2 regions of the Ensifer sp. B1-9 genome follow, and region 1 is predicted to be linked to the other one. Evidence: riboswitches for the same ligand, from Rfam matches in the RefSeq annotation. Region 1 holds a riboswitch; the other holds the start of a gene.
The links. A riboswitch is a leader RNA that binds a small molecule or an ion and turns the genes downstream of it on or off. The one in region 1 is predicted to bind FMN.
Positions count from the first base shown of each region.

Region 2: it holds a riboswitch for FMN, as region 1 does, so the genes downstream of both, ACQ5BM_RS00555 (6,7-dimethyl-8-ribityllumazine synthase) here and ACQ5BM_RS05320 (DMT family transporter) in region 1, are expected to answer to the same signal.

Region 1 is NZ_JBCHVG010000002.1:425,982-442,078, reverse strand. It holds gene ACQ5BM_RS05340 (metallophosphoesterase family protein) at 1-648, opposite strand, end outside; gene ACQ5BM_RS05335 (HAMP domain-containing methyl-accepting chemotaxis protein) at 1,030-2,868, shown strand; gene ACQ5BM_RS05330 (MarR family winged helix-turn-helix transcriptional regulator) at 3,142-3,618, shown strand; gene ACQ5BM_RS05325 (esterase-like activity of phytase family protein) at 3,711-5,918, opposite strand; gene ACQ5BM_RS05320 (DMT family transporter) at 5,995-6,900, opposite strand; FMN riboswitch at 6,988-7,192, opposite strand; gene hupB (DNA-binding protein HupB) at 7,317-7,592, opposite strand; gene lon (endopeptidase La) at 7,813-10,233, opposite strand; gene clpX (ATP-dependent Clp protease ATP-binding subunit ClpX) at 10,603-11,880, opposite strand; gene ACQ5BM_RS05300 (ATP-dependent Clp protease proteolytic subunit) at 12,164-12,796, opposite strand; gene ACQ5BM_RS05295 (phospholipase D family protein) at 13,091-14,650, opposite strand; gene ACQ5BM_RS05290 (endonuclease/exonuclease/phosphatase family protein) at 14,675-15,532, opposite strand; partial or broken gene ACQ5BM_RS05285 (VOC family protein) at 15,689-16,097, opposite strand, start outside.
Region 2 is NZ_JBCHVG010000001.1:111,482-127,578, reverse strand. It holds gene ACQ5BM_RS00600 (aldehyde dehydrogenase family protein) at 1-1,331, opposite strand, end outside; gene ACQ5BM_RS00595 (glutamine synthetase family protein) at 1,416-2,780, opposite strand; gene ACQ5BM_RS00590 (amino acid permease) at 2,969-4,516, opposite strand; gene ACQ5BM_RS00585 (N-formylglutamate amidohydrolase) at 4,630-5,403, opposite strand; gene ACQ5BM_RS00580 (MurR/RpiR family transcriptional regulator) at 5,579-6,457, shown strand; gene ACQ5BM_RS00575 (ABC transporter substrate-binding protein) at 6,662-7,768, shown strand; gene ACQ5BM_RS00570 (ABC transporter permease) at 7,898-8,779, shown strand; gene ACQ5BM_RS00565 (ABC transporter permease) at 8,776-9,558, shown strand; gene ACQ5BM_RS00560 (ABC transporter ATP-binding protein) at 9,570-10,631, shown strand; FMN riboswitch at 10,755-10,904, shown strand; gene ACQ5BM_RS00555 (6,7-dimethyl-8-ribityllumazine synthase) at 10,996-11,469, shown strand; gene ACQ5BM_RS00550 (low temperature requirement protein A) at 11,820-13,103, opposite strand; gene ACQ5BM_RS00545 (RpiB/LacA/LacB family sugar-phosphate isomerase) at 13,319-13,762, opposite strand; gene ACQ5BM_RS00540 (triose-phosphate isomerase) at 13,806-14,573, opposite strand; gene ACQ5BM_RS00535 (DeoR/GlpR family DNA-binding transcription regulator) at 14,570-15,349, opposite strand; gene ACQ5BM_RS00530 (sugar phosphate isomerase/epimerase family protein) at 15,450-16,097, opposite strand, start outside.

The sequences.
Region 1 (16,097 bases):
TATGCCGGGCATGACGACGAAGCGGCCTGTCGCATGGATCTGGCGTTGGTGGATATGGCCGAGCGCCCAGTAGTCAAAACCATGCGCCACGAGGTCGGCGGCACTGCAGGGCGCATAGGGATCATGGCCAGCGGCGCCGGCAAGGCTGGTATGCAGCATGCCGATGTTGACTGCGCCCGGCATCGGCGGCTGAAAGGCCGGCAGCAGGCTTTCCGGCGCGTGCGGACTGGCGAAACTTACCCCGTGCACGTAGACGTCGCGCCCGCTTGCCAGGGTCTTGGCGAGAACAGCCTTTGCCTTGCCCTTGAACACATGTGCCGAGGGCGGCAGCGTAAGCTCGTTGGTGACCTGCGACTGGGCGTCGTGGTTGCCGCGGATGACGAACGTCCGGATCCCCGCCTCATCCAGCCGGCGCAACTCCCGTCCGAGAAACAGCGCCGTGTTCATCGACGTCTGGCTACCGTCATAGAGATCGCCCGCGATCAGCAGCGCATCGACCTGCTCGGCGATGCAGAGATCGACGATCTTGACGAAGGCGCGTCGAGAGGCGCCACGCACGATCTCCGCGAGGTCGGCGTTCCTGAGGGCGAGGCTGCGGAGGGGCGAATCGAGATGAAGATCTGCGGTGTGGACGAAGCGGAAGGGCATGGCCGACCATGGCCCGGCAGGCCGGTGCCCGTCAATCAGCGGCGTCCCTTCATCCACGTGGCAGATTGGCCGGTTACAGACGAGCACATTTCAGGCCAGCCAAGTAAAGCCGAGACTAATACAGAAGATCCCCGTGAAGATTGACGAAACCAAACGATCAACCGCACCGTCCGAGTACCTGCAAATATCAGATTATACTCACTTTAATCGCTTAGGGTTTTTGTAACATCTTGTTCGCTAGGTTTCCGCCGGCTGCGCTCAGAGCGCGTCCAGGCACCGGAATGATTCCTGCTTCGGCATCCGCTCCGTCATGACGATCAAGAGCCGGAACGACTTCATCAAGTACAGCTTTATGGACGGCCGTCCTTCCGGGGGGAACCTATGTCACGGCTCAAGATTTCACACACGCTCATTGCCCTTTTCCTCGTGGTCGCCGTCATTGTCGCGGCGCTTGCGGTCTCCTCGCTCGGCGGCATCAAGATGATGAACGAGCGCAACAACGAGATCGCCACCACCTGGCTGCCGCGTGTCTCGCTTTCCCGCGCGCTCGAAACCCAGCTTTCCGACACGCGCATGGCGTTTGCGCGCCACCTGATCTCGCTGACGCCCTTCGAGAAGAAGGCCGCGGAAAAAGTCATCGGCCAGACCGTCGAAGGCTTCAACAAGCTCGCCGACGACTATGCGGCGCTGATGGTGACGGACGCCGACAAGGCAGCGCTGGAAAAAGTGCGCGCTGCCTACCAGGCCTACCTCTCCATCGCAGATGGCATGGTCAAGCTCTCCAACAACCTCGAGAACATGAAGGCGCAGAGCGTCTTCAAGGTCGAGATGCGTGAAACGGAGCAGAAGGTCGACGAGGCGATCAAGGAAGTGCGCGCCCTCAACGTCGCCGGAGCCGATGCCGCGGTTGCCGCAAGCTCGGCAACGCATGACCAGATCCGCAAGATCGAGATGGCCGTCATCGCTGTCGCTGCCATCATCGTGATCGGCGCCATTCTCTATGCCGTGCGCGGTATCGCTCGTCCGATCCAGATCATTACCCGTTCGATGGCGCGCCTTGCGGAGGGCGACACGGACAGGAACATCCCCTACGGCGCCCGCAAGGACGAAATCGGCGAGATGGCTCGTGCCGTCGAAGTCTTCCGTCAGGCGGCAATCACCAACCAGCAACTCGAAGCGGATGCTGAGGCGCAGCGCGCACGCGCCGAGGCCGATCGCCTGCGTCTGACCGAAGAAGCGGAGGCCGCAGCTCAGCGCCGTCTCCAGGAAGCGACGGCGGGCCTGGCCGGCGGTCTGCGCCGCCTGGCCTCCGGCGATCTCGCCTTCCAGCTCAACGAGCCTTTCGCGCCTGATTTCGAGCAGCTCCGCCACGACCTGAACCAGGCCGTCGCCCAGCTTGCCGACACGCTTGCCGCCGTTTCGGCCAGCTCCGGCAGCATCGACAGCGGTGCGCGCGAAGTCAGCCAGAGCGCCGACGACCTGTCGCGCCGGACCGAGCAGCAGGCCGCTTCGCTGGAAGAGACCGCCGCCGCCCTCGACCAGATCACCGTCAATGTCGGCAATTCGTCGAAGCGCACCAACGAGGCCCGCGCCGTGGCCAGCCAGGCAAACGAAAGCGCCCGCAAGTCCGGCGCGATCGTCTCGGGCGCCGTCGATGCCATGGGCCGGATCGAGCATTCGTCGAGCCAGATCTCGAACATCATCGGCGTCATCGACGAGATCGCCTTCCAGACGAACCTCCTGGCGCTGAATGCCGGCGTCGAAGCGGCCCGCGCCGGTGATGCCGGCAAGGGTTTTGCCGTCGTCGCCCAGGAAGTGCGCGAACTTGCCCAGCGCTCGGCCAATGCGGCCAAGGAGATCAAGGATCTGATCCGCAACTCCGCCGTCGAAGTCGAGAGTGGTGTCCGGCTCGTGCGCGAAACCGGCGAGGCTCTCCGCACCATTGAAGGTTTCATCGTCACGATCAACCAGCACATGGATGCGATCGCCGTCTCGGCGCAGGAGCAGTCCGCGGGACTGTCGGAGGTCAACATGGCCGTGAACCAGATGGATCAGGTGACGCAGCAGAATGCCGCGATGGTCGAGGAAGCCAATGCGGCAAGCGCCACGCTTGCCCAGGAAGCTGGCCGCCTGCGAGATCTGATCGCCCGCTTCACCCTGGAAGAAGCCCAGGCCTACGGCTACGCGCCGTCCGCCGGCTCGACCCGCCGGGCGGCATAACCATCGCGCAGGTCCGAACCTGGTTTTTCGCGGGCTCGCGCCGGAGACATCGCAATCGACCGTGAAGTGGACGAGCGATTTGTAACCGATGTTCGGGTTACGAAAACCATGACGAACCAACAGAAACGGCCGCCGGAAACGGCGGCCGTTTCTTTGCCTGTCGGGTGCTTACCGTGAAGTCCCGGAGGTTTGTGTCGACAAATGCGGTAATTATAACTATCACTAATGTTACTGCCATTTCACATGGCACCTCATGAAATTCCAATGACGATCATGAAGAAGACATTCGAAGTTTCCGACAGACTGTTCGAGCTCTACCATCGGGTCCACCGGCTGGTGAACGAATCGATGACCGAAGAAGGCGTATCGCTGGCACGCAGCAAGTTCCTCTTCTTCCTCAGCAAGCTCGGTCCCTGTCGCTCGACCGATATTGCCTGCGCGCTGAACTTCGCGCCGCGCACGGTTACCGAAGCCATCGACGGTCTCGAACGTGACCGCCTGGTCATGCGCAAACCGGACCCGGAAGATCGGCGCGCAAAGATCGTCTCGATCACCGAAACCGGGCGCATCGTTCTCGAGGCCGCCGAACATCCACGCAAGCAGCTGCTCGAGGAAATCTTCTCGGCGCTCGACGACGAGGAACTCGACGCCCTCTACGACATCGTCGGCAAGCTGGTGGACAGGACGGACGAGATCCGCAAGCGCAAGGATGAAGCCGAAGAGGCAGCACAGATCGCTGTCGCCCGCTAATGGCGGCTCCTCGATCGGGTCACGCAGTGCCGAAATTGAAAGAGGCCGGGACGTCATATCCCGGCCTCTTCCGTTTTCTCCGGGCGTAACGCTTACATCGCGTTGATAGCGCCGATGGAGAAGAACAGGGTCTCGCCGGAGGAGTCGTCGACACCGTCATTGTCGGTGACGACGTAGCCGTTGCCGCCGGCGTCGACGGTGAAACCTTCGACCTTGTCGACGACGTAGCCGTTCAGCGCCTTCAGGTCCGGAATGAGGTCACGTACCTCTTCCTTCTTGACGACCGGCAGTTCGCCACCGAGTGCTGCCGGCTTCAGTTCCGTCAACGCCACCCGGTAGATCTTCTTGAGCTTGGCTGCCTGGCCGATCAGGTTGTCGCGCTCGATGACATAGGCGTAGTCGCCATGAACGGAGATTTCCGAGAGGCCGACCCAGCCGTCACCGGCCTTTTCCAGCGGGTAGCGCACGGCGCCCCACTCTTCGCTCTTCGGCTTATAGGAAACGAGCTTGACGAAACCCTTCTCGTCATCCTTCCATTCGCGTTGGACAGCCATCCACAGCGTCTGATCGTCACCTTCGCCAACGACAGTGATGCCTTCGAAGCCGAAGCGGGTTTCGCCGACACGCAGCGCTTCAGGCAGGGCGATTTCCTTCTTGATCTCGCCCTTCTTGTTCACGTGGAAGATTGCGTGATTGTAGAGCTTGTCGGAGTTGCCCTCGGATGCGAGCCAGAAGCCCCCTTCCCCGTCATTGGCGATGCCCTCGATGTCGAGCTTCTGAGCCGGCGCGCCGTCCCGGGTGATCGTGAGCGTTTCGGTGATGAGGGCCGGCTTCTGCGTTGCGTCGATCGTGAAGATCGTCGGCTGGGACGAGAAGACCGAGTCGTTGACGGCGCGCAGGAAACCTGGCTTGTCCGCGACGGCGGCGAGACCGGAGAGTGCGCCAAAGCCGATCGGCAGGTCGTCCTTCTCAGCGGAGCGGATCTGCGGATAGGCTGCCTCGCCCTCGCCGCGCTCGTAGATCATCACGTGCGAACGCGCGCCGCCGTCCTCGACGAGATCGACTTCGTTTGCGGTCGCGAGCAGATTGCGCGACGGAATAGCGACGGCGCCTTCCGGCGAGATGCCCGACGGCAGCAACTGCAGCAGTTCAGGCTCCGCACCGGTGTCCTTGTAGACGCCAACGACCGAAGCACGCTCCGAGAGCAGGAAGAACAGGTTGTCGTCACCGAACTTCGCTGCGTCCAGGCCCTCGGGCTCGACGCCCTTGGCAGAAGAACGCTTCTCCGGATAGTGGCCGATCGCGGCAATGGCATGCTCGAAGCTCGCACCCGATTCGTAGAGGACCCTGCCGGTCGTATCGAAGATCGTGAAGCCGCGCGAACCGCCTTCGTAGTCGCCTTCGTTGGCCACGACGATCCGGTTGTCATCGAGCCACTTCACCGCATCCGGCTCGCGCTTGCGGCCCGGCTGTTCGTCCTTGAAGGCAATCGCACCGTTGCGCTTGGTGTCGATGTCCTTGAGGTCAACCGTGCCGGCGGAGAAATGCGTCTTCACCGTCGCGGTCTTGCCGTCGATGATGACGATGTGGTTGTTTTCCTGCAGCGTCAGCGCAATCTCGTCTTTGCTGTTGAAGGAGACGAATTCCGGCTCCGGATCCTCGCCGGCGATTTCGGCAAGACCTGTCAGCGTCACACGCTTCAGCGCGCCGCAATCGGCAACGCCGTCCTTCAGGGACAGGATGACCAGGTCGCCGGCCGGCATCTGCGGGATCTTGCCTTCGTTCACGTCCTCGTCACGCTCGTTTTCAATGGCGATCGCTGCAAGCGTGCGATCCTTGTTGACGGCGACCGAGTCCGGCTGACCGCCGAGGTCACAGGTTGCCTCAACCTTCTTCGAAGCGAGATCGACCACAGCGAGAAGACCGGAAGGCTTGACGAAGCTTTCGCGCGTGTTGACCGCAACGAGCGCCTTGGCGCCGGCAACGGTGACGGAGGTCGGCTCACCATCGAAGGAGATCGTGCCGGCAGCCTTCGGCGCCTTGGCATCGGTGATGTCGATCAGGCCGACGCGCTTGCCCGGGCTGTCCGAGTAGATCAGCGTATTGCCGTCCTCGCTGGCCGCAATGATCTCGGCGGACGTCGGCGCCTTGCGCGCGTCGCCTTCAGGCAGATTGTCGGCAACAGCGAAGGATGCAATCCGGTTGAATACGGGCTCGGCCGCCGCGGGAAAAACCGCGGATGCAAGAAGGACGGCGGCAAGTGCCGCCACGCGCGATGCATTGGTCATAAAATCCCCCATGGACACTACTGAAAAACATGGGGTTTCTGCGCGATGGGGATGACAGCCGAATGACAGCCGAACGGTTTTGCACCACTCAGGCGGCGGCGGTCTCCCGCTCGCGCCTGATCTCGTTGCGCATGATGAACAGCGAGGCTGCGAGGATCAGCACGGCACCGATCCAGAGATAGCCGGTCGGCGCGTAGCCAAAGACCAGCCAGCCGGCGAAAACATTGAGCGGCAGCTTCAGATCATCGAAGGGCTGCACATAGGCTGCGTCAGCAACCGTGTAGGCCAGTGTCAGCAGATACTGCGCGAAAACTGTCAGAACTCCGGCGAGCACGAGAAGGCCGAGTGCCGCGCCGTCCGGAACCGCAAAACCAGCCGTCAGCGCTATGGCACCATTGATCGGGGTCAGGAGGACAAGCAGCCAGATGGTGATCGTTTCGGGACGCTCGCTGCTCGTCAGGCTCTTCGTGATGAGTGACGACGCGCCCCACAGCAACGCGGAGAGGATCGGCAGCAGGGCCGCCCAGGTGAAGCTGTCCGACCAGGGTTCGAGAATGATCATGGCGCCGGCAAATCCGACCGCCGTCGCGGTCCAGCGCGCCGGGCCGACGCGCTCGCCAAGAAACAGGCGAGCGCCAAGGATGATGAAGAACGGCGAGGTCATGACCAGGGCGATCGCCTGCCAGATCGGCACGTGAGCGAGGCCGGAGACCCAGGCCCCGACGCCGAAGGCGGCGAGCGCCACACGCACCGCGTGGCGCCAAGGGTAATCGGTGCGCATCGCCGAAAGTCCGGCACGGCGCAGGAACGGCAGGGAAAACAGGAAGGCGAAGGCATATTGCCAGAAGGCCGTGGCGGCGGCGGGAAAGCCGAGCGTCATCGTCAGCCATTGGGTCACGACGTTGAGGCCGGCGAAGGCTATGCCGGCCAGCACCATGAAGCCGGCTCCGGCCATGGCACGCGAGGAGGAAAAACCGAGGGAAGTCTGATTCATGTCATGCACCCTGAGAAACGGACAAACACAAATCAGGACGCATGAGCGCACGGCACGACGCCGGGCAGCCCTGCCCTTCGTGCCGACGACCATTCTCTTTCATCCGGACTATGACCGTCGGCTCCGGAGTTGCACCGGATCTGCTGACCCCTCCCCCTGTTCCAGGAGAAAGGCGCTCGCGGGCTTGGGCCACCGCTTAGCGTTACAGCAACCTTGGCGCGCCTTGAAGGACGCGCGGCGCTGTCGTGCCCTTACCGCCGGTGGGGACTTTCACCCCGCCCTGAGAATGGGCAAGCCGTAGAGCAAATGGCGGGAGGCTGCAAGGGCTGCCCCTGAAATGCAAAAGGGTCCGGCTTTCGCCGAACCCTCGAATACCTGGACTGCCGGCCTCGTGTCCGGCCGCCAAGCAAATCTGATCAGCCGTTGACGGCGTCCTTCAGGCCCTTGCCGGCCGTGAACTTCGGCACGTTGCGAGCCGGGATATCAACTTCCGCACCCGTGGACGGGTTGCGGCCCTTCGAGGCTTCGCGGCGCGAAACCGAGAAGTTGCCGAAGCCGACCAGGCGAATGTCGCCGCCGTTCTTCAGCTCGCCCTGGATGGTCTCGAAAACTGCATCAACTGCAGAAGATGCGTCGGTCTTGGAAAGTCCGGCCTTCTCAGCAACGGCAGACACGAGCTCATTTTTGTTCATGTTTCCACCCCTTTCAGATTGGTTCGAAACGACTGTGTTTTAAGGCGCGGCGGCTTGCGCATCGCCCGCGTCTTGCCTTTCCCAATTGCGCCTAATCCCTTGGAATGCAAGGCTTGCGGCGTGCTTTTACAACAAAAAAGACCGGCCAGAGGCCGGTCTTCCCAATTTTTCTGCAAAATCGGCGCCGCGTGAGGGCGCGGCGCCCATTGCCCGGCACTTTTTAGTGGGCGATCGAAGAACCCGCTTCGTCCTGCGAATCAACCGCTGCGACGGTCGCCGGCTCGTTTGCCGGGTCCCAGTCGATCGGCTCCGGCCTGCGCACCAGAGCGTGTTCGAGCACTTCGCCCATCCGCGAAACCGGGATGATTTCGAGCGCGTTCTTCACGTTGTCCGGGATCTCGGCGAGATCCTTGGCGTTCTCTTCGGGGATCAGCACCTTCTTGATGCCACCCCGGAGCGCTGCGAGCAGCTTCTCCTTGAGACCGCCGATCGGCAGCACCCGGCCGCGCAGCGTGATCTCGCCGGTCATCGCCACATCCTTGGAGATCGGGATGCCGGTCATGATCGATACGATCGCGGTCGCCATGGCGACACCAGCCGACGGACCATCCTTCGGCGTTGCGCCTTCCGGCAGGTGCACGTGGATGTCGCGCTTGTCGAACAGCGGAGGCTCGATGCCGAAATCGATCGCCCGCGAACGGACATAGGACGCCGCCGCCGAAATCGATTCCTTCATCACGTCACGCAGGTTGCCGGTGACCGTCATGCGGCCCTTGCCGGGCATCATGACACCTTCGATCGTCAGCAGTTCGCCGCCGACCTCGGTCCAGGCAAGACCCGTGACCACGCCGATCTGATCGTCGCGTTCGGCTTCGCCGTGACGGAAGCGCGGCACACCCAGGTAGTCGTTGATGTTGTCCGCCGTGACTTCGACCGTCTTGGTCTTGCCCTTGATGATCTCGGTTACCGCCTTGCGGGCGAGCTTCATCAATTCACGCTCGAAGTTACGGACGCCGGCTTCCCGCGTGTAGGTCTGGATGACCGCCATCAGGGCCCCGTCGCTCACGGAGAACTCCTTCGGCTGCAGCGCGTGGTCGCGGATCGCCTTCGGCAGCAGATGCCGCTTGGCGATCTCCAGCTTTTCCTCTTCGGTATAGCCGGCGATGCGGATCACTTCCATGCGGTCCATTAACGGCGCCGGAATGTTCAGCGTGTTGGCCGTGGTGATGAACATCACGTTGGACAGGTCGTATTCGACTTCCAGGTAGTGGTCCATGAAGGTCGAGTTCTGTTCCGGATCCAGCACCTCGAGCAGAGCCGACGACGGATCGCCGCGGAAGTCCTGGCCCATCTTGTCGATTTCGTCGAGCAGGAACAGCGGGTTGGACCGCTTCGCCTTCTTCATCGACTGGACGACCTTGCCCGGCATGGAGCCGATATAGGTACGGCGGTGGCCGCGGATCTCGGCTTCGTCACGAACGCCGCCCAGCGCCATGCGCACATATTCGCGGCCGGTCGCCTTGGCGATCGACTTGGCGAGCGAGGTCTTGCCGACGCCCGGAGGGCCGACGAGGCACAGGATCGGGCCCTTGATCTTCGACGAACGCGCCTGCACGGCGAGATATTCGACGATGCGTTCCTTGACCTTGTCGAGACCGAAGTGATCCGTGTTGAGCACGTCCTCGGCATGGTTCAGGTCGCTCTTGATCTTCGACTTCTTGCCCCAGGGCAGGCCGAGCAACCAATCCAGATAGTTGCGAACCACGGTCGCTTCCGCGGACATCGGGCTCATCTGGCGCAGCTTCTTGAGTTCCGCGTCAGCCTTTTCGCGCGCTTCCTTGGAAAGCTTCGTCTTGGCGATGCGTTCCTCGATCTCGGCCATCTCGTCGCGGCCATCTTCGCCGTCGCCGAGTTCCTTCTGGATCGCCTTCATCTGTTCGTTGAGGTAGTATTCGCGCTGGGTCTTCTCCATCTGGCGCTTGACGCGCGAGCGGATGCGCTTTTCGACCTGCAGGACGGAAATCTCACCTTCCATGAAGCCGAGCGCCTTTTCGAGGCGCATCTTCACGCTGGTGGTCTCCAGCATTTCCTGCTTCTCGACGATCTTGATCGACAGATGCGAAGCGACCGTATCCGCGAGCTTCGAATAGTCTTCGATCTGGCTGGCGACGCCGACGACCTCGGGGGAGATTTTCTTGTTGAGCTTCACATAGCTTTCGAACTCGGAAACGACCGAGCGGCTCAGCGCCTCGATCTCGACCGGATCTTCTTCCGGTTCGTTCAGCGTATGCGCCGAAGCCTCATAAAACTCTTCGCGCGGCGTGTAGCCGTCGATCTTGGCGCGCGCACGGCCTTCGACCAGCACCTTGACGGTGCCATCGGGCAGCTTCAGCAATTGCAGGACATTGGCGATGGTGCCGACGTCATAGATCGCGGACGGTTCCGGATCGTCGTCGGTGGCGTTGATCTGGGTGGCAAGCATGATCTGCTTGTCGGTACCCATGACTTCCTCAAGCGCACGGATCGACTTTTCACGGCCGACGAAGAGCGGCACGATCATGTGCGGGAAGACTACGATGTCGCGGAGCGGCAGGACCGGGTAGGTCGCGCTTTCAGTCGCCGGTGACGTTTTGTTCGTCATGTCATTTCCTTTCCGTCCCGATTTCGGGCCCGTTCCCGGGAGCCCCGCAGGCACTCCCGGCTGTCATATTTTCCACATGAAAGTGGAGTGCGACCGCGTCCATTTCAAGGCTGACGCGACACCCACCGTGGCCGGGTCCTTCTGACTACGCATCATTTCTGTTGCGGGCCTTGCGACGGAGAACGAGGCTCAAGGACGCGCAACGACAAAGGTCCTTCATTGAATCGTCACATCATTGCGTTGTTTGGGACACTTTAGCAACAATCGAATTGTGAAATCTGCGCTGCCGCCCCTTAGTCTCAACAGCTAAGTGCGCAAACATGAAAAAGCCCGCACAAGGCGGGCTTCTCAAACGATAATTCAGCTTTCTCAGGCTGAAACGTTGGTCTTTTCGTCAGACCGCTCGGAGTAGATGTAGAGCGGCCGCGCTGCACCCTTGACCACCTCGTCGGAGATGACCACTTCGCGCACGCCCTCAAGCGTCGGCAGCTCGAACATGGTGTCGAGCAGGATCTTTTCCATGATCGAGCGAAGGCCGCGAGCACCGGTCTTGCGCACGATCGCCCGGCGGGCAATCTCGCGCAGCGCGTCTTCATGGAAGGTGAGCTCCACGTCTTCCATCTCGAACAGGCGCTGGTACTGCTTGACGAGCGCGTTCTTCGGCTCCGACAGGATCTGGATCAGCGCGTCCTCGTCGAGGTCTTCGAGCGTTGCCAGGACCGGCAGACGACCAATGAATTCCGGGATCAGGCCGAACTTGACGAGATCTTCCGGCTCCAGTTCGCGCAGTACTTCGCCAACGCGACGGTCTTCCGGCGCACGAACCGTGGCGCCGAAGCCGATCGAGGTCTTCTCGCCGCGGGCGGAGATGATCTTGTCGAGGCCGGCAAAAGCGCCACCGCAGATGAACAGGATGTTGGTCGTGTCGACCTGCAGGAATTCCTGCTGCGGATGCTTGCGGCCACCCTGCGGCGGTACCGATGCAACCGTGCCTTCCATGATCTTCAGCAGCGCCTGCTGCACGCCCTCGCCCGAAACGTCGCGGGTGATCGACGGGTTGTCGGACTTGCGCGAAATCTTGTCGACTTCGTCGATGTAGACGATGCCGCGCTGGGCGCGCTCGACGTTGTAGTCGGCAGCCTGGAGCAGCTTGAGGATGATGTTTTCGACGTCCTCACCGACATAACCGGCCTCGGTCAACGTCGTGGCGTCCGCCATGGTGAACGGCACGTCGATGATGCGGGCGAGCGTCTGGGCGAGATAGGTCTTGCCGCAACCGGTCGGGCCGACGAGCATGATGTTCGACTTCGCCAGTTCGACATCGCTGCCCTTGGCGGCGTGCGCCAGGCGCTTGTAATGGTTGTGTACGGCGACCGACAGGATACGCTTGGCTTGCTGCTGGCCGATGACGTATTCGTCGAGAACCTTGATGATTTCCTGAGGGGTCGGCACACCGTCGCGGGACTTGACCATCGAGGTCTTGTTCTCTTCGCGAATGATGTCCATGCACAGTTCGACGCATTCATCGCAGATGAAGACGGTCGGTCCGGCAATCAGCTTACGGACTTCGTGCTGGCTTTTGCCGCAGAACGAACAATAAAGCGTATTCTTCGAGTCACCGCCGTTGCTTCCGCTGACCTTGCTCATTTCCACTTCCTTCCAGCACGCCGGACACTTCAAGAAAAGTATCGCGGACCACTCAATTCGCCCTGTAGCCTATCCTCATGCAGGGCTTCCGGGAGTACTTACCGCATCGGCACGGACACGCCCGATACGGCTGCAACGACTCTCCCAACTCATCCGAACACTATGCCCTCAGAATCCAACATAGCATTAACGGTCCATATTAACGGCTTTACCCTGTCGATAAAGCCCTTGAGCCATTACAATTGTGTCACAATTACATCTATCGCGACACAAAAGCGCGTTATCAGGCCTGCTCGGCGCCTTCGATCTCTTCGCGCGAGGTCAGTACCTTGTCGACGATACCCCAGTCCAGAGCCTCGTCCGCGCTCATGAAATGGTCGCGATCGAGCGTCTGTTCGACTTCCTCGTAAGTCCGACCGCAATGCTTGACATAGACCTCGTTGAGGCGGCGCTTCATCTTGAGGATGTCGCGGGCATGGCGCTCGATGTCGGAGGCCTGGCCCTGGAAACCGCCCGAGGGCTGGTGAACCATGATGCGCGCATTCGGCGTCGCAAAACGCATGTCCTTATGGCCGGCCGCCAAAAGCAGAGACCCCATGGAGGCTGCCTGGCCGACGCAGAGCGTCGAGACCGCAGGCTTGATGAATTGCATCGTGTCGTAGATCGCCATACCCGAGGTGACGACGCCGCCCGGGGAATTGATGTAGAGCGCGATTTCCTTCTTCGGGTTTTCGGCTTCGAGGAAGAGGAGCTGGGCGCAGACGAGCGTCGCCATCTGATCTTCGACCGGACCGGTGACGAAGATGATGCGCTCCTTCAGAAGGCGCGAAAAGATATCGTAGGAACGTTCACCGCGGTTGGTCTGCTCAACAACCATCGGCACCAGTGCCAGTGCGGTATCAACGGGATTTCTCATATCGAACCTTCATCAATCGGGCTCGCAAAACCTTTGCGAACCGGGAATCACGGGATTTACCTTCTGCTCCTACATAGAGTGTCAACACCCTTCACTTCAAGTCGCGAAGCTTCGATAACCTTAATCGAACGCCCCGCTTTGCTGCGAAGTCCGGCACTCCTCCACACATGGTTGTCAATAGAGCCTTTTTTCGCCGATAAGCGCGGCGCAAGCCCGCCGCGATCGAGCGTTTCGCACAGGGTTCGATGACCTCGGTAAACGAACGGCAAATCATGCAGCCGATCCATCGCTTCGTCAGAGCTGGGACTCGATCGGCAGAATTCGGATCAGGTTGGCCATCAAACGCCTCGCAAGGCTGGCATCCGGCTCGTGCCGCAGCAGCCTCTCGGAACCGTTGGCGCGATCACGCCAGACAAGCCGTGAGCCGTCCATTCCGAGCCGATAGCTGATCGACGGCGAAGTCTCCTCCTCGAACATGCCGGCGAGTTCGCCGGCAAGAGCCTCGTCCGCAAACACCACGCCCATTTCCGTGTTGAGCGATGCGGAGCGCGGATCGAAGTTCATCGAGCCGACGAAGCCGTGTCGGCCATCGACAACGAAAGCCTTGCTATGCAGGCTCGCATTGCGCGCGCCGAACAACGACATGCGATGTCCTTCGGCGACATCGCCCTGTTCCTTCAATTCGAAGAGTTCCACGCCGGCGCGCACGAGTTTGCCGCGATACTTGACGTACCCGCCGTGAACGGCTGCGACATCCGTCGCAGCAAGAGAGTTGGTCAGCACCGAGACGCGCGCGCCCCGCGCCGCAATGGAGGTAAGCTCGCGCGTCCCGGCAACGCCGGGAATGAAATAAGGTGAAATGATCCTGAGATCCCTCGCGGCCGCCTCTATCAACGGGAAGAGCTCACGCAGCAACCAGTTCTGGCGCCGCTGCATCAGCGCCTTTTCCGGCGGGTCCGATACCAGGCGGATCTCCGAACTCCAGTGAAGGCGCCGCGAGCCGTGATAGATGTCGGCCTCCTTGACCGCGCTGTCGATGCGTTCGATGTAGAACCGGCCCGCCGGCGTCCGGGCAAGCCCGTCGACGGCGTCGCGGAGCGCCGGCAGATATTGCTTGCGCGGTGTGCGCAGCGCCGCGATCGGGAGAACCGAGGCGCTGTTCCAATAGCGGTCGAACATGGCAGACGCCTGCTCCAGCACCGGCCCCACCATCCAGACGTCGAGGTCGCGGAAGTTGGAGAGTTCGGCAGCGTCGAAATAGGCGTCGCCGATGTTGCGTCCACCGGCGATGGCGATGCGACCGTCCGCCACCCACAGCTTGTTGTGCATGCGGCGGGTGGCGCTGAAGGCACGGATCGCCATTTCGAAGCCGCGACGAAAGCGATCGGTCCGCGCCCGGCTCGGGTTGAAGAGCCGCACGTCGATATTGGGGTGGGCGTCAAGCGCGATGCACATGCGATCGTGAATGCCGGCATTGATGTCGTCGAGCAGCAGCCGGACACGCACGTCCCTGTCGGCGGCGGCCAGGATCTCGCGAGCCAGCAGAAGACCGGTCAGGTCATCCTTCCAATAGTAATACTGCAGATCGAGGCTTCGACCGGCGCGCCGCGCCGCATGCGCGCGCACCACCAGAGCCTCGATATTGTCGGAGACGAGCGACACGCCATTTGCCGCTGGATGGGCTGCAAGAAGCGGCGCCAGATGCCGATCGAGTTCGGTTCCAGCCTCGGCCACCGGCAGCGCGGTCGACGGCAGCCCATGCGGGCGCCGCCCGAACCGGCCGTAGATGTAGAGGACGGCCGAAACGACCACACCGACGATGATAGCGACGACGATCAGGACGAAGGACAACATCGAAAGCTCGCCCCGCGCCTGACGTCAGGCCGATCCCGTGCGACCGGCATCGACCCGATTTCCGTCTCGGTGCTCCTGCTGGGCAGCCTTCAACGCGATCGAGGCTTTTATCGGCAGATGGTCCGAGGCGATCCGCGCAAGCGGTGAGTCATGTACGGCGACCGAGGTTACCAGGTGGTGTGGATTGCCAAGCACACGATCGAGCGGAAGCAGGGGAAAGCGCGACGGAAAGCTCGCGACCGTGGCATGCGACGGATCGAAAACCGGACTGAGGAACGACAGCGACGAGCGCCGACCCATGCGCCACTCGTTGAGATCGCCGATCAGCAAGGTCGGCCGCCCGTTCGCATCGGCCGCCGCCTCGAGGATTGCCTCGGCCTGTTGAGCGCGGGAATGCCTGAGAAGGCCGAGATGGGCGGCGATGATGCGCAATGGGCCGACCTTCAGGTCGAGATCGACGACGAGGGCACCGCGCGGCTCGACGCCCGGCAGTTTCAGTTGCCGCACGTCCGAAACCGCTCCCTCGCGCAGCAGCAGCACATTGCCGTGCCACCCATGCCCCTTCGCGGAAAACCCGGAGATCGGCACCGAGACGAGGTGGGCTTCACGGCGGAGGTGGTCGAGATCGAGAAGCCCGGCGCGCTCCCCGAACCGCTGGTCCGCCTCCTGAAGCGCAACGATATCGGCACCCAGCTCGCCGATCACATGGGCCGTCCGCCCGGGATCGAACCGCCCGTCCGTGCCGACACATTTGTGGATGTTATAGGAGGCGATGACGATGTCGCCGCGGTTCACCGCGGTTTCGCGATGGACGACCGTGGGGCGCCGCTTGCGGATCGCCGCCACGATCCCCGCCGATAGACTGGACTGGTTTTTTGCCATGCCGCTCCCTGCCTGCTGCCCGCATCATTGCGCAAATAGGTCGCCCGGCGCCACCGAAAAAGGGTGGAAGGCGGAAGTTGTTTCGCAACCGCATTGCGGCAAAGACCGGATGGATGCCGAAACGGCAGGAGCAGCGCGGGCATCCATTTTAGCCGTTCACGACCAATCGGCCGGCCCAGCGAACAGGACCAAATTTCCGTCCGGATCGAGCACGATGAAGGTGCGGGCACCCCAGGGTTCCATCCGCAGCCGCTGGTGAAAATGCACGCCTGCAGCCTAGTACGTCAGGAACAATCGCTTGATGTCATTGGCGGTTTCGACTGTGATGACAGCCGAAAGCAGGTCTTCGCGCTGCCGGATGTCGCCGGCGAAGACCGGCTCGCAAACGAGACGGAAGGCGGGCCTGGGCACTGTCCCGAGTCATCTGCCCATAGAAGGGCGGATCGCCATGGGCGAAATCGACGGCAAGGCCGAGTTTCTCTGCGTAGAAGTCGCACGCGGCCTTGATATCGGCAACGAACAGTTGCGCGGCGATCGATTGCAGCACCGGCCGCGAAGTCGTGGG
Region 2 (16,097 bases), on a different contig from region 1:
CCGATGACCGAGAGCGAGCCGCCGCGACCGGTCTCCTTGACGCCGGTCCAGCAAAGCGCTGGGTCGAGATAGTCGGCGCGGTTCATGAACACCGTTCCGGTCTCGATATCGGCGCCGATGCGCGCGGCGCGCTCGGCGTCCTTGGTCCAGAGCGATGCGGTCAGGCCATATTGGCTGTCGTTCATCAGTTCGATCGCCTGGCTGTCGCTCTTGACCTTCATGATGCCGACGGCCGGACCGAAGGTCTCTTCGCGCATGAAGGCCATGGAGTGATCGACGTCGACGAGGATCTGCGGCGCGAGATAGGCGCCGCCATCATCCTGCGGGAAAAGCTTCGGATCGATCAATGCCTTGGCGCCCTTGGAGACGGCATCGGCGATCTGGTCGCGCACGGTTGCGGCAAAGCGCTTGTTGGCCATCGGCCCGAGCGTCGTTTCCGGATCGAGCGGGTTGCCGAGCTTGTAGTTGGAAACCCAGGCGACCGACTTCTCGACGAAGGCGTCATAGAGCTTTTCATGCACGTAGATGCGCTCGATGCCGCAGCAGCACTGGCCGGAATTGTAGGTAGCGCCATCCATCAGCGTGTCGACGGCAGCGTCGAGGTCCGCGTCTTCCATGACGTAGCCCGGATCCTTGCCGCCGAGCTCCAGACCAAGGCCGGTGAAGGTGCCGGCGGCCGCGCGCTCGATCGACCGGCCGCCTTCGACCGAGCCGGTGAAGTTGACGAAATCGAAGCTCTTGGCGGCGATCAGCGCCGCCGTCGTTTCATGGTCGAGGAAGATGTTCTGGAAGACGTCGGCTGGAACACCGGCTTCGACGAAGGCGCGCACCATGCGCTCGCCGACGAGGATCGTCTGGCTCGCATGCTTGATGATGACGGTGTTGCCGGCCATCAGCGCCGGCGCGACCGTGTTGATCGCGGTCATGTAGGGATAGTTCCACGGCGCGACGACGAAGACGACGCCGTGCGGCTCGCGGGCGATGCGCCGTTCGAAGCGGTCACTTTCCTCGATCACCAACGGTTTCAGCGCATCGGCAGCGATCGTCGCGACATAGTTCGAGCGCTCGTTGAAGCCTTTGAACTCGCCGCCATACCGCACCGGCCGGCCCATCTGCCAGGCAAGCTCCGGCACCACTTCGTCAACCATCTCGTTGAGGCGGGCGACACCGGCCAGTACCAGATTGACGCGCTCGTCGAGCGGCCGGCGCGCCCAGGACTTCTGCGCCTGGCGGGCGCGGGAGACCACCTGCTTTGCCATCTCCAGCGGCATCGCCGGGCGTTCCGCATAGACTTCGCCGTTCACGGGCGAAATGCACTTGATCATGCTCATGATCGTTTTCCTGCTTTCATTGCGAATGATGCGGTGGCCGCGCCCGTCCGGGAGCGGCCACCGTGTGAGAGATAGGGGCCAGTTTCAGGCCCGTTCGAAGCCGCGCGCGACCTCCCAGTCGGTGACGCGGCGATCATATTCTTCCTGTTCCCAGCGTGCGGCCCGCGCATAATGCTCGACAACGTCGTCGCCGAGGGCGGCGCGCAGCATCTTCGATTCCGACAGCGCCACGGTCGCATCTCTGAGCGTGCGCGGGATCTCGCGCACGTCCTTGCCGCCATAGGCGTCGCCGACGAAGGGCGCTTCCAGTTCCATCTTGTTCTCGATACCGGAAATGCCGGCCGCGATCAAAGCCGCGAAGGCAAGATAGGGATTGAGATCGGAGCCACCGACGCGGCATTCGATGCGGATCGCCTTGGTGTCCTCGCCGCACAGGCGATAGCCGGCGGTGCGGTTGTCCTTGCTCCAGACCGCCTTGGTCGGCGCGAAGGTGCCGGCCATGAAGCGCTTGTAGGAGTTGATGTAGGGTGCCAGGAAATAGGTGATCTCGCTCGCATGGCTGAGCAGGCCGGCCACATAGTGGCGCATCATCTCGGACATGCCGTATTTGCCGCCCTCGTCGTAGAACTTCGACGTCTTGCCGTCGGCGCTCCAGAGCGACTGGTGGATATGCGAGGAGGAGCCGGCAGCCGAATAGTTCCACTTGGCGAGGAAGGTGATCGCCTTGCCGCGCGACCAGGCGATTTCCTTGCAGCCATTCTTGATGATCGCGTGCCGGTCGGCCATCGTCAGCGCATCGGCATAGCGCACGTTGATTTCTTCCTGGCCGGCAGACGCCTCGCCCTTGGAATTCTCGACCGGGATGCCGGCGCCCTGCAGACCGTTGCGGATCGCCCGCATCACATCCTCTTCCTTGGTCGTCTGGAAGATGTGGTAGTCCTCGTTGTAGCCGCTGGCGAGCTGCAGGTCGCGGTAGCCGGTCTGGCGGGCATCGTCATAGGACTGGTCGAACAGGAAGAACTCGAGCTCGCTCGCCATATAGGCCTTGAGCCCCATCTTCTCGAGCCGCGCCACCTGCTTCTTCAGGATCGCCCGCGGCGAGTGCGCCACTTCCTCATGCGTGTGGTGGTCGAGCACGTCGCAGAGCACGAGCGCGGTGCCTTCAAGCCAGGGAATGCGCCGGAGCGTCGAAAGGTCCGGCTTCATCGTATAGTCGCCATAGCCCTTCTCCCAGCTCGTCGCCTTGTAGCCGGGCACGGTCTCCATCTCGATGTCGGTCGCAAGCAGATAGTTGCAGCTATGCGTTTCCTTCCAGGCACCGTCGACGAAAAACTGCGCGTGGAAGCGCTTGCCCATCAGACGGCCCTGCATGTCGACCTGGCAGGCGAGAACCGTATCGATGCGGCCGGCAGCGACGTCTTCCTTCAACTCATCAAACGTATAGCTCATCAACTTCCATCCCATGTTTGGTCACGCGGCCGTCCCCTTGGGTCACGATATTTTTGGGCCGCGTGAACGTGATCGCTTCAGGTGATCGGAGCGGGATGCCAGCGGAAATCCGCGCCTGGCTTGCTCATCCCGGCTCCACAAAAGAAAAGGCGGAAGTCGCGGTCGCGCTCCCGCCTTTCGCTCGTTCGTTAGACTTCGCCTACGGCCTTTTCCGCAGCGGCGATTTCGGCCTGGCGGCGCGCCACTTCGTCACCGATCGGCGGGCCGCGGAAGCGGCGGCTTTCAAACCCGAACCAGACCGCGCCGGTCAGAAGCAGGAAACCGACGGTGATATAGAGCGCCCAATCGTTCGGCGGCTGCACGCCGAGGATGAAGATCAGCACCATGGCGATGATCGACAGCACCGCGAAGAGCTTGAACATGCTCTCTCCGAGGTTCCACGGGCCCATCTTGTCCCACTTCGAGGTTCCCCAGGCGAAGAGCCCGAGCGTGATCGGGATCGCGAAGGAGAAGAACAGGAAGATGACGGTGCAGGAAACGACAATCGTATAAACCGGCGTTTCGCCGATCGAGACCAGCGACGAGCCCCAGACGAACAGAACCGAAAGGATCGAACCGACCCAGATCGCAGCCACCGGCGTACGGTAGGTCGGGCTCACCTTGGCAAGCGCCTTGGAGGCCGGCAGGCCGCCGTCGCGCGAGAAAGCGAAGATCATGCGCGACACCGAGGTCACCGTCGCCAGGCCGCACAGCCACTGGCTGACGAGGATGGCGAAGTAGAGGATGTCCTTGATGGCAGGCTGCACCTGAGCATCCATCGCCCAGAAGAACACGTTCCAACCCTGCTTGGCGGCTTCGTCCATGTTCGGGATCATCAGCACGAAGGCGCAGAGCATGATGTAGCCGAAGAGCGCCGACCAGAGCACAGACGATACCATGCCGCGCGGCACGGAATGGGCGGCCTTCACCGTTTCCTCCGAGGTATGCGCCGAAGCGTCGTAGCCGGTGATCGTATAGATCGGCAGCAGCAGGCCGAGCAGGAAGACCCAGGTGCCCGAGGTCTCGGGCCAGACATTGCCGCCGGCCTCACCGGAATAGTTGGAGAAGGTGAAGAGGCGGGCGATGTCGTAGCTGTCGGCCGCCGCGAGGCAGACGACCGCGAGCAGGATCGCCGTCGCAAAGATCAGATAACCCGAGAAGTCGGTAAGCTTGGCGGTGAGGCCGATGCCCATGTGGTTGACGAGCGCCTGGGCGCCGGTGATGACAGCCAGGAAGACGATGCGCGTTACCGTCGTGTCTTCCAGCCCGAGATAGGGCGTGCCGAAGGAGCCCATGAAGAAATAGTAGGTGCCGACATTGATGGCGCCGAGAACGGTGACGAGGCCGAGCAGGTTGAACCAGGCCGTCAGCCAGCCGGTGAAGCGGTTGCCGAGGATCGAACCCCAGTGATAGAGGCCGCCGGCCGTCGGATAGGCTGAGCTGATCTGCGCCATGGCGACGGCGAAGACCAGGGAAATGAAGCAGCCGAGCGGCCAACCGATGCCGATCGCGGCGCCCCCTGCACCGGCCGTCGCCTGGGCCAGCGAGTTGATGCCGCCCGAAAGAATGCAGATGATCGAGAACGACACCGCGAAGTTCGAGAACTGGCTCATGCGCCGCTCGAGCTCCTGGGCATAGCCCATCGAATGCAAGACACTCATGTCCTGCTTTTTGTCCAGTTCACTGTAGTCTGACATTGCTCTTCCCCTGATTTCTTCAGACCAGGCCGCCCCATTGCGGCTGGGTCACATCAACCACCTGGTCCGGAGAGCCGGAACAGGACCGCGGCCATGCCGCTCCCCAGGGTCTTTTATTGTGCTGAAAGTGCCGCTGCGCCTTTGCGGAGCAATCCTTCCAGATAATCGGCCGTGACCCTTTGGCCGATTTCATTGCGAATGAGATCGTTGCGGATCTCGATCATCACATTCGGCAGTCCGTTGTGGACGCCGTATTCGATCAGGCTGTGGGTGACGCCGTCGGCGGGCCCGTAGGGCTCGTTGCGCCGAATGTCGTAGGAAACCTGGCCCTTCGTTGCGAACGCCAGCATGTGGTCGGCAAGGCGGCTGTCGGCATCATGCAGAATGCCGACCTCGACCGCCCGCGGCCTGCCGAAATAGACGGGCGTGAAGCTGTGCATGGTCACGAGGATGGGTGGCCTGCCGGCCGCCTTGCGTTCGGAAACGAACCGCGCGACTGCGTCATGGAACGGCCGGTAGATTTCGTCCACGCGCGCCTGGCGCTCCTCGGCCGACATCGTGCGGTTTCCCGGGATCTCGTAGACTTCGCTCAGAACCGGCATCGCCGCCTCGGCCTCGGGCGGGCGGTTGCAATCATAGGCAAGCCGCGAAAAGCGCTGGTAGATCAGCGCCGCATCAAGTTTGGCGGCGAGAAACTTGGCAACGGCGAGCGCGCCGGGGTCCCAGGCGATGTGGCTTTCGAGCGCCTGCTCGGTGAGGCCCAGCGTTCCCAGGCGCTCCGGAACACGGCGTGAGGCGTGCTCGCAGACGAGAACGATATCGCCCTTTCCTGCGGCATTTTCGATCGCAACCGGATCGCCATCTGCTTCGGTCAAAAGTCGCGTCAACACCGGCATCCCCTCTTGCCCCGTTAGACGTTCGTTAATGAAAAGAATTCTTCAGAGATTGGCGAGTGTCAATCGAAATCTGAAACGATCTCTTCAAAATTGCGATTGACTCCAATTGTGACAGCGATGTTTAATCTGTCACAAACCGGCTTTAGATCGGTTCAGGGGAGACAATTTGACCAGCAAGGCTGCATCCACGACGGTGTCGGATGTGATCACTGCCCACTTCACTGCGCTGACCCGCGCGGAGAAACAGTTGGCGGAGACGCTTCTCGACAATTATCCCGTCTCGGGGCTCGGCTCGATCACCACGGTCGCCGAGAACGCCGGTGTTTCGACACCTACCGTCGCACGCATGGTGCAAAAGCTCGGCTTCCGCGGCTTTCCGGATTTCCAGGCGAGGCTGCACCAGGAGCTGGAAGCGACGATTTCCAACCCGATCGCCAAGCACGACCGCTGGGCCGCCAATGCGCCCGGCACCCATACGCTCAATCGCTTCGCCGATGCGATCACCAGCAACCTGCGCGAGACGCTGACACAGATCGAGCCGCAGGATTTCGACGAGGCCGCCGCCCTGATCGCCGACCGCAAGCGCAGCATCTATCTGCTCGGCGGACGCATCACCCACGCCCTTGCCGATTATCTCTTCACCCACCTTCAGGTCATCCGGCCGGGCGTCACCGAAATCGCCTCCAATGCCAGCGCCTGGCCGCACTACGTGCTCGACATGCGCCAGGGCGACGTGCTGATTCTCTTCGACATCCGCCGCTACGAGCAGGAAATGGTGACGCTCGCCAGATCCGCCCGCGAGCGTGGCGTCGAGATCGTCCTTTTCACCGATCGCTGGACCTCGCCGGTCGCCAAGTCCGCCTCCCGCGTGTTCCGCTCGCAGATCGAAGTGCCTTCGGCCTGGGACAGCTCGGTAGTGATCCTGTTCCTGATCGAAGCGCTGATCGAGGCCGTGCAAAGTTCGAACTGGGAGGCAACCCGGGATCGGATGAAGACGCTCGAGGGCCTGTTCGATTCCACCCGCATCTTTCGCAAACCTGTCTAGGAGAGCTCGCCGACCTGTTCACGGAATTTCATACAGTTATGCGACAGTGGCCCGCCGGATCGAAAAAACAAATGTTCTTCCAACGACATAGGCGGCGCGAACGGAAAAACTGCTGTCACATTACTTTCATCGCATCTCTTTAACAGCCTAGCCGAAATCGACTGAAAACCCACGAAATTGACTAAACCCATAAGGAGAACACCAGTGATTTCAAAAACCCATCGCCTGCTTTCGCTCTCCACCGCCGTTTTCCTGGCGACGACCGCAATTGCCGCCGCCGAGCCGAGCGCAGAGCTCATCGAAGCCGCCAAGAAGGAAGGCATGCTGACCACGGTCGCCCTGCCCCACGACTGGTGCGGCTATGGCGACGTCATCGCCTCCTTCAAGGCCAAGTATCCGGAAATCCAGGTCAACGAACTGAACCCGGACGCCGGCTCCGCTGACGAAGTCGAGGCCGTCAAGGCCAACAAGGACAACAAGGGCCCGCAGGCTCCCGACGTCGTCGACGTCGGTCTCGCCTTCGGCCCGCAGATGAAGGCCGAAGGCCTGCTGCAGCCTTACAAGGTCTCCACCTGGGACGAGATCCCGGACAGCGTCAAGGACGCCGAAGGCTACTGGTACGGCGACTACTACGGCGTCATGTCCTTCCTCGTGAACAAGGACCTCGTCCAGAATTCGCCGAAGGACTGGGTTGACCTGCTGAAGCCGGAATATTCCGGTCAGGTCGCGCTCGCCGGCGATCCGCGCGCTTCGAACCAGGCGATCCTCGGCGTTCTCGCCGCCGGCCTCGCCAAGGGTGCAAAGGCGGGCAAGGAAGCCGGTGAAGCCGGTCTCGGCTATTTCGCCGAGCTGAACAAGGCCGGCACCTTCGTTCCGGTCATCGGCAAGTCCGGCACGCTCGCCCAGGGCTCGACCCCGATCGTCGTCGCCTGGGACTACAACGCACTCGGCTGGGCGAAGACCCTCAACGGCAACCCGCCGACCGAAGTCGTCGTTCCGGCCAGCGGCGTCCTCGCCGGCGTTTACGTCCAGGGCATCTCGGCCTACGCACCGCACCCGAACGCAGCCAAGCTCTGGATGGAGCACCTCTATTCCGACGAAGGTCAGCTCGGTTGGCTCAAGGGCTTCTGCCACCCGGCCCGCTTCAACGCCATGGTCAAGGCCGGCAAGGTTCCGCAGGCGCTGATCGACGCCCTGCCGCCGGCAGCGGCTTACGAAAAGGCCTACTTCCCGACGCTCGAAGAAGTCGACGCCAACAAGGCTGCCGTCACCGGCGGCTGGGATGCCGTCGTCGGCGCGAACGTCCAGTAAGCCTTTCCACAGAGATGTCGCCCCGACCGGTTTTCCGGTCGGGGCACTTACGTTATTCGTAAGGAATTCAAATTCTTAGAACACCAATAACGCCCGCGTCGACAACGCGGCTTCAGGGGCGCGAACGGAATGTCATCTGCTAAACCCGACGCCAGCCCGCCGGCGCGTCGCCTACCGCTTCACTGGCTGGGCATCGTGCCCTTTGCCGCCTTCGTGACGCTGTTCCTGATATTGCCGACGATGAAGATCGTGGTCGGCGCCTTTCAGACGGCAGATGGTAGCTTCACGCTTGAGAACATCCGGGGCCTGTTCACGCCCTCGATCCTCGCGGCCTACTGGATCTCCATCAAGATCAGCATCGCCTCGGCGCTTCTCGGCTGCCTGATCGGCTTTGCCATGGCCTCGGCCATCGTCTTCGGCGGCTTGCCGAAGGGCATCCGCGGCCCGCTTCTGACCTTTTCCGGCGTCGCCTCCAACTTTGCCGGCGTGCCGCTCGCCTTCGCCTTTCTCGCGACCCTCGGTCCGGTTGGCATCCTCACCGTCTTCCTGCGCTCGAACTTCGGCTTCGACCTGCGGATGCTCGGCTTCAACCTCCTCTCCTTCTGGGGGCTGACGATCACCTATCTCTTCTTCCAGATCCCGCTGATGATCCTGATCATCACGCCGGCGCTGGACGGGCTGAAGCGCGAATGGCGCGAGGCCGCCGAAATCCTCGGCGCCACCGGCCTGCAATACTGGCGCATGGTCGCCTTCCCGATCCTGCTGCCGTCGCTGCTCGGCACACTGGCGCTTCTCTTCGCCAATGCCTTCGGCGCGGTCGCGACCGCCATCGCGCTCACCGGCTCGTCGCTGTCGATCGTGCCGATCCTGCTTTTTGCCCAGATCCGCGGCGACGTGCTCGGCAATCCGCATCTCGGCTACGCGCTCGCCTTCGGCATGATCGTCGTCACCGGCATCGCCAACGCGATCTACATCTGGCTCCGCGCCCGCAGCGAAAGGTGGCTGAAATGAAGAAGATCTGGGCCTGGGGAGCCCTCGTTTTCGGCCTCCTCTATTTCACCCTGCCACTCGTCGGCATGACCAACTTCTCGCTGAAGATGCGGCGCGGCGAATATTCCTTCGACGCCTACGGCAAGGTTTTCACCGATCCACGCTTCCAGGAAACCTTCACCTATTCTGTGATGCAGGCGCTGTTCACCATCATCTTCGGCGTGCTGCTCGTCGTACCGACCGCCTATTGGGTCCGGCTCAAGCTGCCGCGGCTGCGCCCGGTTATCGAGTTCATCACGCTGTTGCCGCTGGTCATTCCGGCCATCGTCATCGTCTTCGGCTATATCCGGCTCTACAACACCTCGAGCTGGCTGCCGCTGACCGGCACGGTCACCGGCACCAACATCCTCTTGATGTTCGGCTATGCCACGCTCGCTTTGCCCTACATGTATCGTGCCGTGGATACGGGACTTCGGACCATCGACGTCGCGACGCTCACCGAAGCCGCCCAGAGCCTCGGCGCCGGATGGGCCACCATCCTGGCAAAGATCATCCTGCCGAACGTGCTCGTCGCGGTGCTTTCGGGCGCCTTCCTGACCTTTGCCATCGTCATCGGCGAGTTCACCATGGCGGCGCTGCTCAACCGGCCGGCCTTTGGCCCCTACATGCAGCTTCTCGGCGCCAACCGCGCCTATGAGCCGGCAGCACTCGCCGTCATCGCATTCGGCATCACCTGGGGCTGCCTCGGCCTCATCCAGCTCGTTTCGCGCTTCCAGAAAAGCGCGCCCCCCAAGGCCTGAGGACCGCACTCATGAGTTTCCTGTCACTCACCAGCATCAAGAAGTCCTTCGGCCCGGTTCAGGTCGTGCATGATTTCAACATGAACATCGAGAAGGGCGAGTTCGTCTCCTTCCTCGGGCCCTCGGGCTGCGGCAAGACGACCGTGCTTCGCATGATCGCCGGTTTCGAGACGCCGACCAGCGGCAAGATCGTCATCAACGGCCGCGACCAGAATTCGCTGAAGCCCAACCAGCGCAACATCGGCATGGTGTTCCAGGCCTATGCGCTGTTTCCCAACATGAACGTGCAGGACAACGTCGCCTTCGGCCTCAAGGTCGCGGGCGTCGACAAGTCGGAGATCGAGGCACGGGTGAAGCAGATGCTCGGGCTGATCAAGCTCGAGCACCTGGCGGACCGCTTCCCCTACCAGCTCTCCGGCGGCCAGCAGCAGCGCGTGGCGCTGGCCCGCGCCATTGCGGTCAAGCCGCAGGTGCTGCTGCTCGACGAGCCGCTTTCGGCGCTCGACGCCAAGATCCGCGTATCGCTGCGCGAGGAAATCCGGCAGATCCAGCAGCAGCTCGGCATCACCACCGTCTTCGTCACCCATGACCAGGAAGAGGCCCTGTCGATTTCCGACCGCATCGTCGTCATGAATGCCGGCCGCGCCGACCAGATCGGCACCCCCTTCGAGATCTACAACACGCCGTCGACGCGCTTCGTCGCGTCCTTCGTCGGCACGCTGAACATCATCGAGGGCAAGGTCGCCGATCCGGCTTCCGGATCCGTGACGATCGGCAACCAGCAGGTGGCGCTCAAGGACCCGATTGCCGGCATGAAGGGCGGCGACAGCATCTCGCTGGCGCTGCGTCCCGAAGCGGGCTCGATCGCCGAAGGCGCGAAGGGCGATACCGCACTTGCCGGCGAGGTCGTCTCGACCAGCTTCCTCGGCTCGGTCATCCGCACGCGCCTGCGCGTCGGCGGCGACGTCATCTCCTTCGACATGTTCAACAATCCGGGCGTCACCCCGCCGGTCTCCGGCGACAATGTCACGCTGCGCTTCGCCGCCAAGGATCTGCTCGTCATTCGCGAGTGAGTGAGCCGGACGTCATCGGAACGATATTTTCCGGTGACGCCCGTCCCGGGAAAAATCTGTCGTGATTTCCGGCATTTTCGTCGCGCCCTGCGTTTGACCGCGCACGGCCTGGCTATATAGTCGCGTTGTTCTCAGGGCGGGGCGAAATTCCCCACCGGCGGTAGCGGCCGAAAGGCCGGAGCCCGCGAGCGCCTTTGGGTTTTACCCTGGGGGTCAGCAGATCCGGTCGAATTCCGGAGCCGACGGTCACAGTCCGGATGGAAGAGAGCAAGCAGGAACGTGGACCCCGCGACGGGACCCCGCGCGCATGCATGTTCGCCCGACGGGATCATTGGAAACGCCAAACCCTGAAAGGCTTGAGACCATGACCATTCTGTCCCAACCCGCCGCCAAGATCGCGATCGTCCGTGCCCGCTGGCATGCCGATATCGTCGACCGCTGCGTCGATGCCTTCGTTGCGCAATGGACGAAGCTCGGCGGCTCGGCCGCCGATGTCGAGATCTTCGACGTGCCGGGCGCGCTCGAAATCCCGCTGCATGCGCAGACGCTTGCCAGGACCGGCCGCTATGCCGCGATCCTCGGCACCGCCTTCGTCGTCGACGGCGGCATCTACCGCCATGACTTCGTCGCCGGCACCGTGCTGGACGGCATGATGCGCGTACAGCTCGACACCGATGTACCGGTACTTTCCGCCGTGCTGACGCCGCACAATTTCCAGGAAAGCGAACCGCTGATCGCCTTCTTCCGCGAGCACTTCGTCGTCAAAGGCACGGAAGCGGCCAACGCCTGCGCCCAGATCCTCGACGCCCGCGCCAAGCTGGCGCTGGTCAACGCCTGAGCGACCGCCACGCCTGTGAGGTACCGGCGCTCGGCTCGCCCCTCATCCGGCCTGCCGGCCACCTTCTCCCCGCCGGCGGGGAGAAGGTGACGCGCCGCACCCTTGTCACCCAAACTCATCCTCTTATCGAGAACGGCCGGCCACCTTGAGGTCAATCAGAGCCATCCGGTCCAGCGATTGGTTCGTCTCCTCTCCCCGCCTGCGGGGAGAGGGTTAGGGTGAGGGGCTAAGCTCGCCGCTTACTCAAACTGCGGAGCAGTTCAACCCTGCTTGAATCAACTTCTGAACCTCCTGAATCAAACAGGCAGCCCTAGTCGATAAGCCTCTGTTTCGGCTCCCAAATACCCGACCTATCGCGCCGCGTCGCCTTCACGCAGGCTGCGCTCCAGCGCCGCCATGCGGTGCCTGTGCCCCGCCACCTCGTAGCCGACGATGGTGACGACAGGCGCCAGCGTCAGGATGATCAGGCACGCCGCCATGTCGAGCCCGGCCATCGCCGCGGCTACGGAGGCGACCAGCACCAGCGCCGTGCCCGCGAGCAGCCAGAGATGCAGCCGGTCCGCCTGCTGCAGCAGATAGGCGTACATCGCGTAGAGAAGGCCGATGTAGAACGCGACGGGCACAGCGACCGTCAGCACCGTTGCGACCGAGCCGATATGCGCCTTGTGTTCGATATAGTAGGCCGCCACATGCAGCCCGGCGCCGGTTGCGACGATCGATGCGAAGATCGGCATGTGGCCATAGCCCCAGACGAAGGAGCGCTTGAGGCGGTGGTGGTGCAGGATCTCGGCGCTCGGCAGCAGGAAATAGATCCACCACATGCCGAAGGTGAGCCCCGTTCCCGCGAGGCAGACGAGCGCGACATCGAGGTTCCAGCCCTCGCCCTCGACCACCGCGGAGATCGAGGCAACCGTGCCGACCACCCCTTCCCCGAGCGCGATGATCGCGAGCAGCCCATAGCGCTCGGCGATGTGATGCGCATGCCAGGGCGTTCCGCCATACCGCATCTCGGCGATATAGGGACCGAGCATCTCGATCGCCGTCAGCACGACAACCATGGCAAAGGTCACCGCCAGCGAGAAATCAAAGAAGATCAGCACGATCCAGCCGAGTTGGGCGGCGCTGATCGCCTTCACATAGACCATGCACGCCTCGCGCCGCGCCGGGTCCTGCCGGCTGGCGCGCAGCCACTGGAAGACCATCGCCACGCGCATGACGACATAGCCGAGCACCATGACGCCGTTGTTGAGGTGCTCGCCCTTGTCAATCGACTCGAACATCGGCGGCAGGCCGATCGCCAGGATCAGGACGCCGACCATCTGCACCATGGTGACGCTGCGGAAGATCCAGTCATCCGTGTCGTAGGCCGAGGCGAACCAGCTGAAATTGATCCAGGCCCAGCAGATGGCGAATGTAGCGAAGCCGAAGCCGATCAGCCCGGCGATGAAGTGGCCCTCGGCGAAGAGATGCGCGAGCTGCGAGGCGGCAAGGCTGAAGGCGATGACGAAAGTCAGGTCGAACAGAAGTTCGAGCGTCGTCGCCGTCCTGTGATGTTCGTGCGTGTCACGGCCCCTCATGCGCGAGACATGGTGGTGCGCGCTTTGCTGCGGCCCGGTCGAGGTTGTTTCAGTCATGCGGCGGCGCCCTTCTTTTGACGATCCGCAAGAATGTTCAAGTATTTGCCAAAGCTTCGTCAAGACGACGGACAATCCCCGAACATGAAAACGCCCGGCATTGCTGCCGGGCGTCTCGTCACGATGCCTGAGGGAGGATCAACGGGCGTCGCGAGATCAGTTATGCCTTGACATACGTGAGCGGGATGCGGGCGGAAAACCGCACACACTTTTCCTCATCCCGCTCTAGCAGCATCGAGACGGTCGATCGCCTCGACATTGCCGGCCGAAGGGCCGTTGGGGTCGAATTCGGACGCGAGCCAGGTATCGACGATCGACTTCGCCAGTTCCGGGCCGATGACGCGGGCGCCCATGGTGATGATCTGGGCGTTGTTCGACTTCGCCGCACGCTCGGCCGAATAGGTGTCATGCGTCAGCGCTGCGCGAATACCCGGCACCTTGTTGGCGGAGATGCAGACGCCGATGCCGGTGCCGCAGAACAGGATGCCGCGATCGTGCTTGCCCTCGACGACCTGCTGCGCCAGCTTCTGCGCGAGATCCGCATAGTAACCGGCCTGGCTGAGGTCCACGACCTCCACGTCGTCCCTGCCCACAAGATGGGCGGCGATCACATCCAGCAGGGGCTTGCCGGCACTGTCCGCCCCGATTGCAATCTTCATGATTGTTCCTTTCCATTCTTGAGGAACTGCCGCTGCCGAAGGCTCAGATCGCCTTCGAGACACGCTGCAGAATGTCGAGATAGCCAGTGACGTCCCAGGCGGAGCGGCCGATGAAGAGGCCGTCGATGTGCGCCTCACTGATCAGTTCTTCGCAATTGCCGGGATTGACGCTGCCGCCATAGAGAACCGGCACGCGCCTGCCGAGCGCCGCTTCCGCCACATCCGCGATGCGCTTGTGGCGCTCGTCGGCATAGTCCGATGTCGCCGGAATGCCGTTGACGCCAATCGCCCAGACGGGCTCGTAGGCCAGCAGGATCGTCGCCGCCTTCGCCTCGCCTTCGAGCAGCGCCAGGGCGCCCTCGACCTGGCGCTTCAGCACCTGATCCGCCTCGCCCGCCTCGCGCTCGGCAAGCGTCTCACCGATGCAGATCAAGGGTACCAGGCCATGGCGCACGGCGGCCGCCGTTTTCAGGCCGACGGTGCGATCCGTCTCGCCGAAATGTTCGCGCCGCTCGCTGTGGCCGAGCTCGACCACATCGAGGTCGCAGTCTTTCAGCATCAGCGGCGATACCTCGCCGGTCCAGGCGCCGGCATCGTCCCAATGCATGTTCTGCGCGCCGACCTTGACGCTGGTTGCGGCAAGCCGCCCCTTGACCTCACGCACCGCCGTGAAGGGTGGAATGACGAAGCGCTGGATGCGTTCGTCACGCGCCGCGTCCGCAGCCTTGAGACCGTCGGCGAAAGCCATCGCCTCGGCCAGCGTCTTGTTCATCTTCCAACTGGTGCCGACCCAGAGCCCAGACTTGCTCATGCCTTCTCCTTGCGATTGTCGACCCTGACCAGCCGGATGCCGGCTTCGTCGAGCGGCGCGGCGTGTTCGGCCGCAACTTCAGCGCCGGTCAGCACCGCGTCGAAGGCATCGAGCCCGGTCAGGAAATGGAGCGCCGAGCGCCCGAATTTGTCGTGGTCCACCAAAAGGTATTTGCGCTTGGCCGCCTTCACCATCAGGCGCTTGGCCTGCACCACTTCCTGGTCCTGGTGGAAGGCCACGGTCCCTTCGATCGCCGAGCTCGAGAGAAAGGCGATGTCGACACGCAGCGATCGCAGCGCCTCGTCGGTGACGATGCCGAAGAAGCCGTTGAACTTCTTGCTGTACTGGCCGCCGAGCGCGATGACATTGATGCCCGGCGCGCCCGAGAGACTGGTGATCACGCCGAGATTGTTGGTAATGACGGTCAGCGGGCGGATGTCGCGAATGCACTCGGCGATCGCGCCGGTCGTCGAACTGTCGTCGATCAGGATGCTCTGTCCCGGCTCAATCAGCCCGGCCGCATATTCGGCGATCCGCCGCTTCTCGACGGTGGCGATCTTTTCGCGATAGCGGAAGTCGCTTTCGAATTGCGGGCTCGACTGTATCGAGGCGCCGCCATGAACCTTGCGCAGGAGGCCCGCCTGTTCGAGGTCGTCGAGATCGCGGTGCACCGTCATCTTGCTGACGCCGAAGCGCAGCGACAGGTCTTCGACGGACGCCGTACCGGCCTCCATCAGCACATCCATGATCGCCTGTCGCCTGTCTTCCGGCTTCATCGTCTCGGCCCCGATTTCACGCAGCCTCGGCCACGTTCAGCGTGAGAAGATAACACCTATTTGTGATATTTCAATTTCCATTGCGTGATTTTGTGATCTTTTAATGTGATTTTTCTATGCGATTGAAGCCCGTGTCGATGTAGGGCTCCCAGAATTCGACCGACTCCCGGATCATCGCGACGACGTTGTGGTCGGTCGGCTCGCGCTCGCGGAAGGAAAGCTCCAGGCAGATCTCGTTGTCGGTGCCACCGCCGGCCCTGACCGCGCCGATCAGCTTCTCGGGCGTGATGCGGCCGTCCCTGTTGTAGGCGGCGGTAAACGGCCAATGGCCGCCCTTGTTCATCGACGACTGCTTGATGTGGATGATCGGCGAACGCTTGGGGAACGCCCCGGCCCAGGCATAGGGGTCGATATCGTCAGGATTGTCGGAAGTGACGTCACCGTGGTCGATATCGACCATCATCTTCATCGGGATCGGAAGCCCGGCTTCGGCGAGCCGCCGGTCGAGCGCCCGGCATTCCTCGATCGTGTGGCCGAACTCGCGGCCGACCGACATCGGTTCCCAGAAGACATAGGAGAGACCCGCCGCCTCGCCGTGCTCGGCGACCTCGCGCCAGCAGTCGACGGCGATCCGCATCATCTCCTCGCGCCGCGCCGGATCGTCGTAGTCCCTCAGGGTGAAGATTGCGAATTGCGTACCCATGCCGGAAGCGCCGAGCTCGGCGGAGATATCGGCAAAGGTCTTGAA